DNA from 2 places in the Nitrospirillum guaranorum genome. Region 1 is predicted to be linked to the other one. Evidence: riboswitches for the same ligand, from Rfam matches in the RefSeq annotation. Region 1 holds a riboswitch; the other holds the start of a gene.
The links. Region 1 has a riboswitch for S-adenosylmethionine ahead of metZ (O-succinylhomoserine sulfhydrylase). Riboswitches for the same ligand answer to the same signal wherever they lie in the genome.
Positions count from the first base shown of each region.

Region 1 (7,862 bases):
TGCGGATGGTGATGTCGCCCAGGGCCTGGCGCACGCATTCATCCACCGACCGCACGGCGTGGCCGACCTTCAGCCCCATGTCCCACAGCAGGTAGAGGACGTATTCCACCACCTGCTCGATACGCGGCGTGCGCTTGTAGGGCAGCAGGAACAGCAGGTCGACGTCCGAGAAGGGCGCCATCTCCTTGCGGCCATAGCCGCCAGTGGCCACCACGGCGAAGTGTTCACCGCGCGTCGGACCGGCGGTGGGGAAGACGCGGTGCAGGGCGAAGTCGGCCAGCGACACGACGATGGCGTCGGTCAAGGCCGTGGCCTCGCGCAGGCAGACCTCTCCCCGGCCGCCATTCTCCAGCCGGCGGCGGATGAGGGCGCGGCCCTGGTCCAGGGTCTGCCGCATCAGGGCCAGGATGCCGGCGCGCAGGGCGTCCGGCCGCAGGTCGCCATCCGCCAGGTTGGCCATGCGGGTGGTCAGCACCTCGGCCGTGGGCAGCGCCTCCGGCAAGGCGGTTTCATCCAGCGGGGTCGGGGTGGTTTTGGCGGCAGGGGACATGGCGCGGCGGATCTCTGGCAAGGCCCGGCGTTTCGAGCCGGCCGGGCGGGCACCATCCAGGGTCGGGGCACCAGCACCGCGGGTCCCGGGACGGACCGGGAGTATGGCACAAACTTTTTCCCACGCATCACCCCATGCGCGGCCCGACGCCCTCGCTAACCGTTTACCCCCTGACTCTTTTCCTGGGGACTCTTTTCCCGGCGTACCCGCTTTGTCGTCCATCACCGCGGCGTCATCGGCTCCCGATGCGCCGGCGGACCCATCCCTGCCCATATGTCCCATGGCCGCCTTCCGGATTTTGTTGTTCCGTTTTCAGGCTTCACGCTGACTTGATCCTGACGCGCGCCCCTCCCTGTCATCGGGCCCGCGCTTCACGCCGGTTTATCCCGCCCCCTCCATGCCCCGGCGCGGCAGCAGGCGCGGCACCAGCGACAAACGGCGGGCGTTGGCTGAGGCGGCACGGTGGATGGGCGCCAGGCCCAGGCCGCCCAGGCGGCTGGTGGCGTGGCTGAAGCGGGTGAAGGCCCCTGTGGCGGCGCGCAGGGTGGAGGTGACCAGGCGGCGCTCCGCCGTCACCCAATCCCCGGGATGCCAGGACGACCAGGCGGCGCGGGCGAATTCGCCCAGCGCGTCGACCTGATGGTCGCGCCAACGCCACCAAGCATCGTGGAAAGCGCGCATGCCCCCCACCAGGGCCAGGGCCGAGTCCGTGAAGGCCTCCACCTTTTCGCGGCCCATGCGTTCGAATTCGGGATTGGTGCCCAGCGCCACCGGATCGCCACCGGTCTGGGCCAGCAGGCCCAGGCGCGCGGTGATGGTATGGGCGGAGGCGAAGGCGGTCTCGTGCACCCGGGTCGCCACCCGGTCCAGTTCCACCTGGGCCCGCTTCAGGTGCATGGCCTCCGGCGTGCCGGGAATGACCATGCCGATGCGCCCCTTGCCCGCCCTTTTGGCCGGACGCGGGGCGGTGGGGTAAGGGATATGCCGATCCGGCATGGTGAGCGCTCCCTTATGTTGCGCCGCGATAGTGCGCTGCAACATTATGGGAAACGCTTCGTCGCGTCCATAAAGGAAGTGGGCGCCAGCCCTCGATCCAAAGTCTAAGGCGCTACCGGGGTAGAGGACAGCCCGGCCGATGTCGCGGCGGCGCGGGGTCAAGTCCGCGCCGCCGCCCACACCTGTAGTGATGGTGATTTAGCCGGCAGCGGCGGCCAGACCGGCGGCCAAATCGTCGCGCAGATCGTCCGCGTCCTCCAGCCCCACGGAAAAGCGCAGGGTGCCGGGGCTGATGCCCACCTTGGCCTTTTCCTCATCGGTCAGGCGCTGGTGGGTGGTGGTGGCGTTGTGCGTGATCAGGCTCTTGGCGTCGCCCAGGTTGTTGGAGATCTTGATGATCTTCAATGCGTTCAGCAGGCGGAACGCCGCCTCCTTCCCGCCCTTGACGTCGAAGGTGACCAGGGTGCCGCCGGCCTTCATCTGCCGCATGGCCAGGTCATGCTGCGGATGGCTGGGGAGGCCGGGGTACAGCACCGTCTCCACCGCCGGGTGGCTTTCCAGGAATTGGGCCAGCGCCAAGGCGGAGGCCGCCTGGGCATTCACGCGCAGCTCCAGCGTCTCCAGCCCCTTCAGCAGCACCCAGGCGTTGAAGGGGCTCATGGACGGGCCGGTATGGCGCAGGACGGGGGAGATCAGGGCCGCCACCTCGTCATCGCACAGCACGGCGCCGCCCAGGCAGCGGCCCTGGCCATCGATATGCTTGGTGGCCGAATAGACGACCACGTCGGCGCCCATGTCCTTGGGCCGCTGCAGCACCGGGGTGGCGAAGACGTTGTCGACCACCACGCGGGCGCCGGCCTTGTGGGCCAGGTCGGCCACGGCGGCCACGTCCACCACCTGCATGGTGGGGTTGCTGGGGCTTTCCAGGAAGACGACGGTGGCCGGGGTGGACAGCGCCTCTTCCCACTGCTTCAGGTCAGTCCCCTCAACCAGGGTGCACTGGATGCCGTAGCGCGGCGCCAAATCCTTGATGATGTAGAGGCAGGAGCCGAACAGCGCGTGCGGCGCCACCACCCGGTCGCCGGCCTTCAGCAGGCCCATGACCGCCAGGTTGACGGCGGCCATGCCGCTGGCCGTGGCGATACAGCGGGCGAACCCCTCGTAGCCGGCCAGCCGTTCCTCCAGCATGGCCACGGTGGGATTGCGGAAGCGGGAATAGACGAAGCGCGAGCCGTCGTTGACGAACGCGGCCTCGGCCTCCTCGGCACTGGCGTAGATGAAGCCCGAGGTCAGGAACAAGGCTTCGGAGGTTTCCTCGAAACCGCTGCGGCGGGTGCCGCCATGCACCAGTTGGGTGCGGGGGCGCAGGGTGGCCGGGGGATTGGAATTGTCAGGCGTCTGGCCCATGGCCGTCACTCCGATCATAAGGCAACCGCGACCGGCACGGTGCAATGTGGTCGGTGTACCTTATGTACGGCCCGACCTTTTAGCAGCTTGTTTAACGTGGTCTGCAAGCCGGTCAGCAAATCACCACGGGCTTTGGTTGTAGGCCGGGCCGGCGGGCAGCGTCAACGGTCACCTTGTCATCGCGACAATACGCGGGATGGGATGGGGAACGGTGGGAAGGTCTGCTGGTTTTACCGAGGGCCGCCGCCCACCCGACGCCGGCGGCCGTAATGGCTGGTTGCCGGCCGGACGCTTCCGTGCTAGTCCCGCGCGCGTCAGTCCGCTTCTGCGGAATAGCTGATTTGCTTTTACCGGGAGTCCCAGACCTATGTCCGATGAGACCAGCCTGAACGGCGCCGCTAATGGCGGCAATGGCGCCACCGCCACTGAGGGCGCCGGCATGCTGCCGCTGGTGGTCAATGCCCAGTACGTTCGGGATCTGTCGTTCGAGAACCCCAACGCCCCGGCCAGCCTGATGAACGCCCAGCAGCCGAAGGTCGACCTGCAGGTCGACGTGCAGGCCCGCAACGTGGCGGAGAACGTGCACGAGGTGGCGCTGAACATCCGTGCCGAGGCCAGCCACGAGGGCCGCACCGCCTTCATCGTCGAGCTGTCCTACGCCGGCATCTTCTCCATGCCGCCCATGCCGCTGGACCAGACCCGCGCCGTGCTGCTGATCGAGGCGCCGCGCCTGCTGTTCCCCTTCGCCCGGTCCATCGTGTCGGACGCCGTGCGCGATGGCGGCTTCCCGCCGCTGATGCTGCAGCCCCTGGATTTCGTGGACCTCTATCGCCGCCAGGTGCTGGCGTCGGAGAAGCCGGAAGACATGGCCCAGGCCTGATCCCAAGGTCGAGCCTTGATCAGGAAAAGCCGCCCGGCGCCCATGCCCGGGCGGTTTTCTTTTGGGCTTTCAGCCGCGCGCCGCGCGAATCAGGGCGTCCACCGTCACGGCGTCGGCGCCGGCGGGCACGGCCGCCAGGGGCAAGCCAAGGACGCCCAGGCCGGACAGGGATTCAGCCGAGCCGGCCACCACGTCCCAGTCGCTGGTGCTGGCCTTCAGCGCGCCCTGCGCCTCGCGTGCCGAGGCGGCGAGCGTCACCTCCAGTCCCAGGGTCTCCAGCGCGCCCGCCAGGCGGGCCAGCGCGCCGCCGACCAGCAGAACCCGGAGGGTGGAGACGGGGCGCGTGCGGGGCACCTTGGCCACCAGTTGCCGCGCCTCTTCCGCTGCGGCCAGGATGCGGGCGGCGAAGTCTTGTTCCTGCCCGCCAGCCGGCAGATCCGCCGCCAGCAGGCTGGAATAGCCGTGGATGGCAGTCAGCAGGTTGTTGAGGTCATGCAGGAAGGTGGCGGGAACCACCCGGCCCTCGGCATCCCCTTTGCCGTCAGCTGGCAATACCCATCTCCACCGCGCGCATCACCGCCTGGGTGCGGTTCTTGGCGCCCAGCTTGCGGCAGATGCCCCGGACGTGCAGCTTCACCGTCACTTCTTCCAGTTCCAGCGAGCGCGCGATCTCCTTGTTGGAGCGGCCCTGCAGCAGATAGTCCAGCACCTCGCGCTCACGCCGGGTGAAGCTGGCGCCATCGGCGGTGTCGGCGGTGTTGACGTCGGCCGGGATGAACCGTTCACCCGCCAGCATGGTCTGGATGGCGGACAGGAGTTCCGTGGCGCTCAGGGTCTTGGGCAGGAAACCGACGGCACCCCGGGTGAAGGCGCCCCGGATCTCATCCGGCCGGGCCAAGCCCGACATCAGCGCCACCTTCAGCAGGGGGAATTCGGTGCGCACGCGCTGCAGCCCGTCCAACCCGTTCATCCCCGGCATGCGCAGATCCAGGATCAGCAGGTCGATGGCCTTGTCCTGGCGCAGGGCGACGACGGCCTCATCCACGCTGGCGGCCCCCACGACGACCGCGCCCGGCGCCTGTCTTTCGATGTGGGAAGACAACGCGTCGCGCACCAGACCATGGTCATCGGCAATCAGTAAGCGCATGTGAGACGACCCCCGGCGGTTGCTCTATCCAAAAGGATAGACCAATAACCCGTGATATTTGAACCTTTTTTCAGCGTCGGCAAGGGTTGCGCAAGCAGAAATTTCTGGTGTGACGTAATTGAATGTGACCAGTTCTCAATTAAGCCGATGAAACCACGGAAAACCGTGGATCTTGGTTAATGCCTGGTTCATTTCCAAAACAGTGTTTTTACTGACAATAAAAAGGGCGCCACCGCATAGCAATGGCGCCCTTGATATCGATACTCGAATTCTTCTTACTGGTTCATGCTCTCGAAGAATTCGGAGTTCTGCTTGCTCTGCTTGAGCTTGTCGATCAGGAATTCCACCGCGTCGGTGGCACCCATCGGGTTCAAAATGCGGCGTCAGGATCCACATCTTGGCCATGGTGCCCTTTTCCACCAACAGCTCTTCCTTGCGGGTGCCCGACTTCTGGATGTCGATGGCCGGGAAGACGCGCTTGTCCGACAGTTTGCGGTCCAGGACGATTTCCGAGTTACCGGTGCCCTTGAACTCTTCGAAGATCACCTCGTCCATGCGCGAGCCGGTGTCGATCAGCGCGGTGGCGATGATGGTCAGGCTGCCGCCTTCCTCGATGTTGCGGGCGGCACCGAAAAAGCGCTTGGGTCGCTGCAGGGCGTTGGCGTCCACACCGCCGGTCAGCACCTTGCCCGAGGACGGCACCACCGTGTTGTAGGCGCGCGCCAGACGGGTGATGCTGTCCAGCAGGATGACGACATCGCGCTTGTGCTCGACCAGGCGCTTGGCCTTTTCCAGCACCATCTCCGTCACCTGCACATGGCGGGTGGCCGGCTCGTCGAAGGTGGAGCTGATGACCTCGCCCCGGACGGAGCGGGCCATGTCGGTCACTTCTTCCGGACGCTCATCGATCAGCAGGACGATGAGGTAGACCTCGGGGTGGTTGGTGGCGATGGAGTGGGCGATGTTCTGCAACATCACCGTCTTGCCGGTGCGGGGCGGCGCCACGATCAGGGCGCGCTGGCCTTTGCCCAGCGGGGCCACCAGGTCGATGACCCGGGTGGTCATGTCCTTCTTGTTGCGGACCGGATCCTCGATTTCCAGCTTCAGCCGCTCTTCCGGATAAAGCGGGGTCAGGTTGTCGAAGTTGATGCGGTGACGCACCTTGTCCGGATGGTCGAAGTTGATCGAGCCGACCTTCAGCAAGGCGAAATAGCGCTCACCATCCTTGGGCGAGCGGATCTGGCCTTCCACCGTGTCACCGGTGCGCAGGCCGAAGCGGCGCACCTGGCTGGGGCTGACGTAAATGTCGTCGGGACCCGGCAGGTAGTTGCTCTCGGGCGAGCGCAGGAAGCCGAAGCCGTCCTGCAGAACCTCCAGCACGCCTTCGCCGAAGATGGGGACGTCGTTTTCGGCCAGCTGCTTCAGGATGGCGAACATCATGTCCTGCTTGCGCAGGGTGCCCGCGTTCTCGATCTGCAGCTCTTCCGCGAACGCCAGCAGCTCGGCGGGCGACTTGGCCTTTAACTCTTGGAGATTCATCTTCGTCCTGTCGAGAGCCCCGGGAACGATGACGACGGCTTGGCCGCCGGCCCGGACTCATGGAATAGGGTGTATAGGGTGGAAGGATGGCATCACCGGGGAAAAAGGACGGCGACACCGGGAGGGGAAGTTCGGGGAAATTGGCCTCGCTGCGCCCATCCCGGGGAGGGGGGCGGGGATGCCTCACGAGTCAGGCGCCCGGATGACGGGGCGACTCGAAATCATCCCGACGTTACGGGCCTTGACCTGTTCCACGATTAGTACAGGACCTGAGCCCAAGTCAAAGCAAAAAGACCCGGATCCCAGGGCTCATTCGATCTAGGACTAAATATCCTATGTCCGGGCTGGAACTTGAACGGGGCGCTAACAGGCCCGTGACCGTCACGGACGGTCAGAACGGCCGGACGATGACCAGGATGACGATCAGGATCATCAGCAGGGTCGGCACCTCGTTGGCCATGCGGAAGAAACGCGGGGACTTGGTGTTGCGGTCCTCCGCGAAGGCGCGGCGCCAGCGGGCCATGGCCATGTGCATGACGGTCATCAGCACCACCAGCGACAGCTTGGCGTGCAGCCAGCCGGCCCCCTTCAGCAGGCCCGGATCCAGGGTGATCATGGCCAGGCCGCAGGCCCAGGTCAGGATCATGGCCGGGTTCATGATGACGCGCAGCAGACGCCGCTCCATGACCTTGAAGGTCTCGGATTGGGCGGATCCGGCGGGCGCGTCGCAGTGATAGACGAACAGCCGCGGCAGGTAGAACAGCCCCGCCATCCAGGAGATGACGGCGATGACGTGGATGGCCTTGATCCAGAGGTACATGGGGATGCGCCCTGCCCTAGCTTTGAGGTCTTGGCGCCCCTTATGCCCCCGAGACGGGCTGCGGGCAACCGGCTTTGCCGGCGGGGCACAGGCGCAGGCCGGTGCCGCACATCACCGGCCCGCCGGCGGTGCGGATCAGCGCCTGGCGCACCAGGCCGGCCAGGCCCAGGATGAAGGACGGTTCCACGCCCACCGCCGGCACACGCACGAAGTGGGGCACGCCCACCTCCTTGGCCAGGTGGCGGTACTCGTGCTCGATCTCCACCAGGGTTTCGGAGTGTTCGGAGACGAAGGCGATGGGCACCACCACCACCGGCACCCGGTCCTGCCCGGCGCGGCGGATCTCCTCATCCGTGGAGGGGCCGATCCACTTCATGGGGCCGACCCGGCTCTGATAGCAGGACACCCAGTCGAGGTTCTCGATGCGCAGGGATTTCACCACCGCCTGGGCCGTACGCTCGCACTGGAACTGATAGGGATCTCCGCCCTTCACCACCTTCTCCGGCAGGCCATGGGCGGAGAA
Region 1 covers NZ_JAYEES010000003.1:564,787-572,648, reverse strand. The annotation lists gene UAJ10_RS11550 ([protein-PII] uridylyltransferase) at 1-550, opposite strand, end outside; gene UAJ10_RS11545 (hypothetical protein) at 932-1,546, opposite strand; gene metZ (O-succinylhomoserine sulfhydrylase) at 1,745-2,953, opposite strand; SAM riboswitch at 3,013-3,090, opposite strand; gene secB (protein-export chaperone SecB) at 3,321-3,833, shown strand; gene UAJ10_RS11530 (hypothetical protein) at 3,903-4,385, opposite strand; gene UAJ10_RS11525 (response regulator) at 4,375-4,980, opposite strand; partial or broken gene rho (transcription termination factor Rho) at 5,256-6,519, opposite strand; gene hemJ (protoporphyrinogen oxidase HemJ) at 6,911-7,339, opposite strand; partial or broken gene hemH (ferrochelatase) at 7,380-7,862, opposite strand, start outside.

Region 2 (7,862 bases), on a different contig from region 1:
CCTCACTGCCGGCGAGGGGGCCGGCGTGGCGCTGACCTATGCCGGCCTGGACGACCGCGCCGCGCGTGCCGCCGGCCTGCTGGCCGCCCTGGGCGCCGAACCCGGCGACCGGGTGGCGGTGCTGTGCCGCAACCGGCCGGATTTCTTCACGCTGCTGTTCGCCTGCGCCAAGCTGGGCTGCCTGCTGGTGCCGCTGAATTGGCGCATGCCGGCGGCGGAACTGGCCCCCGTGCTGGCCGATTGCCAACCCCGGCTGCTGTTCCATGGGGGCGAGGATCGGGCCACGGCCCAGGCCCTGGCCGCTGGGCCGGCCCTTGTCGATCTGGACGATGACTTCGAAGCTCTGGTGGCGAAGCAGCCGCCGTTGCCGTCCCGCGAGGTCTGGCCGGCCGATGACGTCTGGTATCTGCTTTACACCTCCGGCACGACGGGGGAGCCCAAGGCCGTGCTCTACACCTACGGCATGGCCATGGCGAACTACGTCAACCTGCGCCAGGGCGTGGATTTGTCGGAGGACGACCGCACCCTGAACTACCTGCCGCTGTTCCATACCGCCGGCATTAACCTGCACACCCTGCCGCTGCTGATGGCGGGGGGCGAGGTGCTGGTGCAGTCGCAATTCGATGCCGGCGCCGTGCTGGACCTGATCACCCAGGGCCGCATCACCACCTTCTTCGGCGTGCCGGCGGTCTATCGCCAACTGGCGCTGCATCCCCGATTCAGGACCACCGACCTGGGCGCCGTGCGGCGCTGGGCCTGCGGCGGCGCCCCGCTGGAGGATGCGTTGGCCCGCCGGTTTGTCGAGCGCGGCGCCCTCGTGTGCAATGGCATGGGCATGACGGAGACGGGTCCCACCCTGTTCCTGAACGACCCGGCCGGGGCCGCCGCCAAGCTGGGATCCATCGGCAAGCCGCAGATCCTGTGCCGGGTGCGCGTGGTGGACGGGGCCGGGCGGGACGTGCCGCCTGGTCAAGTGGGCGAGGTCTGGGTCAAGGGCGCCGCGGTCACGCCTGGCTATTGGCGCCAGCCGGCGGCCACCGCCGCCGCCTTTTCGCCGGACGGTTGGCTGCGTACCGGCGACTTGGTGCGCCAGGACGGAGACGGCTACTACTACCCCGTGGGGCGGTTGAAGGAGATGTTCATCTCGGGCGGGGAGAACGTCTATCCGGTGGAGGTGGAGAACGCCCTGCTGCGTCATCCCGGCGTGCTGGAGGTGGCCGTGGTGGCCGTGCCCGATCCCGTGTGGGGGGAGGTGGGGCATGCCCACGTCCGCGCCCAGCCCGGTACCGACGTCGACAGCCTGGCCAGGCATTGCCGCGGGCTATTGGCCGGGTACAAGGTGCCGCGCCGCTTCGTGCTGGTGGAGGATTTTCCCCGCACCGCCGCCGGCAAGATCCAGAAGCACCGCCTGGTGCCACCGCCGGGCCTGGATCTGGCCTCGTGATCCTCAGCCGCGCCCTGACCCAGGACGATTTCCACGCCTTCGCCCGGTTGTCGGGCGATGACAACCCCATCCATGTCGACCCCGGCCACGCCGCCCGCACACGCTTCGGCCGCACCGTGGCGCATGGTGCGCTGCTATGCGCACTGCTGCGCGGCCTGGCCGCCGATGCGCGGCCGGGGCAGCCCCTGGCCCGCCTCGCCGTGACCTTCCCGGCCCCGGCCTACGCGGACGAGGCGCTGACCTTCCGCGCCGACCCTCAGGACGGCGCCCATGTGCGCCTGCTGGCCCAGCGGCAGGTGGATGGCCAGGCGGTGTGCGACGGGGTGGCCACCCTGGCCCCGCTGGCGCCGGATAGGGACTGGCACGAGCCGCCGCCGGGTGCCGCCGCCCACATCACCCGCCTTTACGCCGACCAGGATTTGGCGCTTTACGAGCGCCTGACCGGCCATCGCCTGCGCGAGCCGCTGGTGCTGAGCCTCTTCTCCTTCCTGCTGGGCGTCCGCCTGCCGGGGCCGGGCACCAACTACCTCAAGCAAGACACGGTGTTCTGGCGCCGCGTGCCCTTGGATGCGGCGCTGTCCGCCACCGTGGCCATCATCCGCCTGCGGCCTGAAAAGCGGCTGGTGGATTTGGCCACGGTCTGCCGTATCCACGACAGCGGGCGCGACGGCGAGATCGTCGCCACGGGGCGCGCCCTGGTGCTGGCGCCGCACTGGACGCCGGATGACTGGGCCAGCCATGCCCAATTGGCCGCTTGCCAGGCCTGACGGTTGGGCGTATCCACAAGCCGCCGGTATTCGTGCCGGCACTGTTGCATCAGGAGCGGGACCGGCGTCCCGCACCAACCTGCCAACCCAGGCAAGGTGGTTTCCGCGTTTACGCGGAGATGTGGCGGCCCCCGGTTTTCCGGGCGGCGGCAACCAAGTGGGTCGCAGCGTATGGTCGCGTCATGCCGGGTCCGTTCCGTTTGGAGTGGACCTTCCGTGCATATTCCCGCCGCTTTCCCGCTCGATACGCCCGCCACCGTTACGCAAGAGGAAGAGGCTTCGCGAGGCCCTGTCCTGGATACGGCCCCGGGCATCGCCAGCCATCCGGGCGACACCGTGCACCTGCTGCGGGAAGAGCGCATGCCCCTTGCCGGCGTGCCGGACTGCGTCGCCCGCACCTACGCCGTCGTCCACCGTCGCCACGGCCTGTACACCCATATCTACACGGTGCTGGAAAGCCGGCAGCATGTGCGCCGGGTGACCCATTTGCGGCGGGTTCTGGACGGTGAACGGCTCGCCGCCGCCCGTGCCTGGGTGCTGGCCGGCCGCCACCTTGGACGCCTGGCTTTTTGACGCCAGGTTTGGGTCAGGTCTTCGGCATCGCCGGCTGCAGATAGCGCATCAGCACCATCATCTCGGCGGCGTAGCCGTCGACATCGGGCGGGTCGTCCATGGCGTGCAGGATCTGCGCGCGCCCTTGCATCCAGGTGGACACGATCTGCGCCTGGAAGGGGGAGAGGGAGGCCTGGAGGCCCACCACGTAGTCCAACGCCGCGCGGATGCGCGAGCCGCGATCCTGGCGGAAGGCCAGGTACAGCGGCACCAGCGTGGCGTCGCGGCAGGATTCCAGGGCGAAGTCACCCATGGCGTGGGTGGTGTTGCGGCCGGCGATGCGTCCGCCTTCCACCGGCGTCAGCATGTGGTCGGCGACGGCCCGCAGGAAGATGCCCAGCGGCGGCGGCTCGCGATGCACCGTCGGGATTTCGCGGCGCAACTCCTCATGGATGAACTGGAAGGCGCGCCGGATGATGTCGCCGCGTGAGCGGAAGTAGTAGGTGGTGGAGGAGAGGGAGACGCCCGCCCGCTGCGCCACCGCGCGATGGGTCACGGCGGCCACGCCCTGGTCGATGATGGTGGCGACGGCGGCGGCGACGATGCGCCGCTCCGTCTCTCCCACCGGCTCCCCGGCGTCATCGCCCGCACCGCCGGGACGACGCAGACGCCCATACCATAAGGCGCCGCGGCCTTCTTCCGGGTCGCACAGTTGGCGGATGTTCTCCACCACCGACAGGGCGAAGCCCGACGCGCCGCCAGCCACCAGCAAGGTGGACCGGTCGCCCACCAGATAGTGGGTCATGATGTCGGCGATATGGGTGGGCAGGCCGGCCAGCGCGAACAGGTCGCGATAACGGCCCCGGCGCTCCTCATACCACTGCGTCAGGATGGGGCGCAGGGCGGGGGTATGGCGGGCTTGATGGATCAACTCATACCACACCAGCTCGATGGTGCCCTGGCGGGACGACAGGTCCAGCGCCTGCACCACCAGCGCGTCGGCCAGGGCGTGGACGGGCAGGCCGCCATCGCCCAACGACACGCGGAACTGTGCCCACGCTTGCCGGTCACGCTCCGCCGCGGCCAGGAACACGGCCTGGGTCAGGCTGTCCTTGTCGCCCAGGTGATAGGGGACGGCGCTGGTGGACAGGCCGGCGGCGGCGGCCAGGTTGCGGACGCTCAGCGCCTTCAGCCCGCCCTGCGCCAGCAGGGTGTGCGCCTGGTCGATCAGCCGTTCCCGGGTGCCGTCCTGGGGCCGGGCCGCCGTGCGGGATGGCGGCGAACCTCCCGCCGCCGCCGGCGGGGCATCGGAAAGGGACGGGTCCAGGGGGGGGATCAGGCCGGGCTTCATGACCGCGCTTTTATCTGCCGAAGCGCACTGATAGTCCATCCCCGACACGACGGCAACGGCGCCGTGTCAGAATACGTCACAACGGTCCCGAAAGGGCGGCCCGGCCCGGGGTCACACCGGCTGGCAGTAGGCGCCGCCTAGTGATTTTCGGCCAGATACGCGGCGCTGAAGGTCTTCTTGGCTTCGGCGATGGGGCTCAGGGTCGGATAGAATTGCACGAAAGTAGTGTTCACCGCGCCGTGCTCCCGATGGCAGCTGTAGCAGCTCTGCTCCACCGGCAACTGCTCCGCCGGCGGGGGCGCCGCCTTGCCCGCGTCGAAGGAATAGAAGCCCCAGCCGTCGTCGTGGAAGCGGGCGGAATCTTTCACGTGGACCTCCAGCCCCATGACCTCCGGCGTCTGGAAATGGCCGGACTTGTTGATGGAGCCTTTGTCCGCCGCCCCGCGCACCTCCAGCACAAAGGTGGTCTTCTCCGGCCAGGTGCCCGTCTGTTTGAAGGCCAGGTAGGCCTCACGGTTCACGAAGACGTTGTCGAACATGGAATGGCCCATGCGCATGGCCGGGCCATAGGCCATGTCGATGCCGGTGGTGACATAGACCCATTCCCGGTAGTCGGCGGGGAAGGTCAGGCGGTCGTCCTTGTCGAATTGCGGAACGAAGGGGGCGGGGGGGCCGTCCGCGGCGCCGGCATCGATGGCGGGGGTGATCAGCAGGCAAAGCAGGGGCATCGCCGCCGCGAGGCGGCGGGCAGGGGAAAACCAGGCCATGGGGCCCTCCGGTGGTTCAGGGTTGGATGGGACGGCTCAGCTGCTGCCGGCCGGTGAGAAATGCGCCTGATATTGGCTGGGGGACACGCCGTAGCGTTGGCGGAAAGCCCGGCGGAACGCGTCGGCGCTGCGGAAGCCGATGGCGGCGGCCAGCGTCTCCACGCTCACGCCCGGCTGCACCAGGCGGCGGCATGCCTCGCCCAGGCGCAGGTCGGCGACATAGTCGGCTGGGGGGCGGCCCAGGGCGGCGGTGAAGCGGCGCCGGAACTGCCGGGGGCTGAGGTTCACCCGCGTCGCCAGCTCCTCCACCGACAAATCGCGGTCCAGGTTGCCCAGCATCCAGGCCGACAGGTCGGCGAAGCGGTCGGCCGCCCGGCTTTGAAACCGCAGGGGTTCGGAGAATTGCGCCTGGCCGCCCGGGCGCTTCACGAACACCACCAGTTCCCGGGCCGTCGCCAGGGCCAATGCCGGCCCATGGTCCTCCTCCACCAGCGACAGGGCCAGGTCGATGCCGGCGGTGACGCCGGCCGCGGTGTAGAAATCGCCGTCCTTCAGGAACAGGGCGTCGGCGCAAACATTCAACCGGGGGAAGCGGCGGGCCAGATCGGCGGCGTGGCGCCAGTGGGTGGTGACGCGGCGGCCGTCCATCAGGCCGCTGGCCGCCAGGCCGTAGATGCCGGTGCAGACGCTGGCCACCCGGCGGAAGCGATGGGCGTTCCCGGCAAGCCAGCCGGCCACGGCGGCATTGGTCACCGGCTCGCGCAGGCCCTTGCCGCCGGCGATGATCAGCGTGTCCAGGTCCGGCACGTCATCGGCCGCCAGGCTGTGCGCCGGGGTGAAGGTCAGCCCGGACTCGCTGGTGAAAGGCCCCGCCTTCACGCCCAGCGGCACGACGCGGTAGGGGCGCCCACTGGATCCAGTATTGGGGGCCGGCAGGCCCGCCTCGCCCCATTCCGCCAGGTCGGCGGCATTGGCGAAAACCTCGGCCGGACCGGTCACGTCCAGGGCGTTGACGTCGTCATAGCCCAGAATTCCGATGCCTGCCGGCGCGCGCGCCATTCCCCATCCCCGTCACCGCTGTCCACCCAAGGACATCTCATGGCCGGCAGTATCGGCCGGGTGGGCGCCGCGCGGAAGGACATCCATCCGACACCATCGGCCATGGCCGGTGGCACCCTGCCAAGTGGCACCATGTGGCCCCGGCCGGCGGCGGTTCCCGACGCCGTGGTCCGCGACGGTTGGCAGGCGGGGCCAGGGGGACTTACACGCTTCAGGGCACCTCGTGGCCCTGGCTGGCCTCCAGGATCTGGAACCAGTGCTGGCGCTGCATCTTCAGCTGGGCGGCCTGCATGTAGGCGCGCACGCGGTCCAGCCGCGTGGTGCCCAGCACCGGCACCGGACGCGACGGGTGGCGCATCAGCCAGGCCAGCGCCACCGTGCCCGGGTCGCCGACGCCCATTTCCGCGCCCACGGCCTCCAGCGCCGCCAGGGTGCGGCGCGCTTGATCCGTGGCGCCGGTGAACAGGCCACCGCCACCCAGCGGCGACCAGGCCATGGGCCGCATACGCAGTTCCAGCGCCTGGTCCAGGGTGCCGTCGAACAGCGGTGCCAGGCTGGTGACCGAAAATTCGATCTGGTTGGTCACCAGCGGCCGGCCGAGGCGGGACTGCAGCAGCCGCACCTGTGACGGGTTGTGGTTGGACACGCCGATGTGGCGGATCATGCCCGACCGCAATAGCCGATCCAGCGCGTCGGCGGTGTTGTCCGGGTTCATCAGGGGGTCGGGTCGGTGCAGCAGCAGCAGGTCGATATAATCCGTGCCCAGGTTGCGCAGCGACTGCTCCACCGAGGCGATGATGTGATCGCCGCAGGTGTTGTAGTGCTTCACCACATGGCCCGGGCGCTGTGGTGACAGCAGGGCGATGTCGCACTTGGTGACCAGCTGCAGGGCGGAGCGCTTGCCGCCCCATTCCTTCAGCGCTTGGCCGAACAGGGCCTCCGCCCCGTAATCGCCGTAAATGTCGGCATGATCGAAGCTGCTGATGCCCAGTTGCAGACATCCGTCCAGGAAGCGGGCAAGCTTTGCCGGGGTGCCGGTTTCTTCCCCCTCGCGTGAGCGCCAGGCGCCCCAGACCAGCGGCGACAGTCGCGGGCCTTCGGCGTGCAGGCAGCTCTGGGCGTCGGGAACGGGCGGGGTGTGGGTGGGGGTGCCAGGCATGGATCAGGATCCGGTTCTGAGATGGGAATGGAAACCGTATGAAAATCGTCTTGGGAGGGGGACGTCCTTGCCGTCCCGTCCGTCCTGCGCCGATCTTCGACCTGTCCAGGGACCGCCGTCGAGTGGAAAACGTCAAGCCCACGCCCTATACCACGCCCAGCCCCCTTACGGCGGCCACAGGCGGGGCGCCGCCAGCCAAGTGTCCCCTCAATCAAAGGCCCACTGCCATGAAGGGTAGGACCGTCCCCTTGCGGCCGCGCCGGCGGTCCTGGCACAATCCATGCATTCTTGTCAGGCCATGCGTCGTCCACACTGGCGGTGCCGGTATTGAGGAGGGATCGCGATGGGCCTGACCATACTGTTCGATGACAGCCGCCGGGTTCCCGACGACATCCTCAGCATGACCGGCGTGGGCAGTTTCGGTGGCCTGATCCACGGCCGCCGCACCTTGCTGCGCCACGTGCAGGAGGCGGCGCAGGAGGCGGGCCTGCCTCCGCCCGTGGTAGCGACCACCCGTGCCGCCCTGGATGAGGCGGCGGAGCGGGCGGGGACGGCCCCGGCGTCCACCCAATTCCTGCTGTTTCCCGCCAATCTCGCCGCCGCCGGCGCGCGCGGGCAGCTGACGCAGTTGCTGAAGACCTTGGCCCAGGCCAGCGGCAACCAGGCCTTGCCCGTGCGTACCGCCGCGGAATGGACCGGCCTGGTGTTGGTGGAACAGCGCCTGGCCGAGGGTGCCCTGAGCGCCCTGGCCCAGGGGCGCCTG
Region 2 covers NZ_JAYEES010000001.1:1,174,942-1,182,803, reverse strand. The annotation lists gene UAJ10_RS04805 (AMP-binding protein) at 1-1,444, shown strand, start outside; gene UAJ10_RS04800 (MaoC family dehydratase) at 1,441-2,211, shown strand; SAM-I-IV-variant riboswitch at 2,253-2,378, shown strand; gene UAJ10_RS04795 (hypothetical protein) at 2,428-2,784, shown strand; gene UAJ10_RS04790 (TetR/AcrR family transcriptional regulator) at 2,798-4,114, opposite strand; gene UAJ10_RS04785 (cytochrome P460 family protein) at 4,252-4,881, opposite strand; gene UAJ10_RS04780 (GlxA family transcriptional regulator) at 4,918-5,940, opposite strand; gene UAJ10_RS04775 (aldo/keto reductase) at 6,152-7,099, opposite strand; gene UAJ10_RS04770 (hypothetical protein) at 7,443-7,862, shown strand, end outside.
Region 2: another riboswitch for S-adenosylmethionine. It lies ahead of UAJ10_RS04795 (hypothetical protein); the one in region 1 lies ahead of metZ (O-succinylhomoserine sulfhydrylase).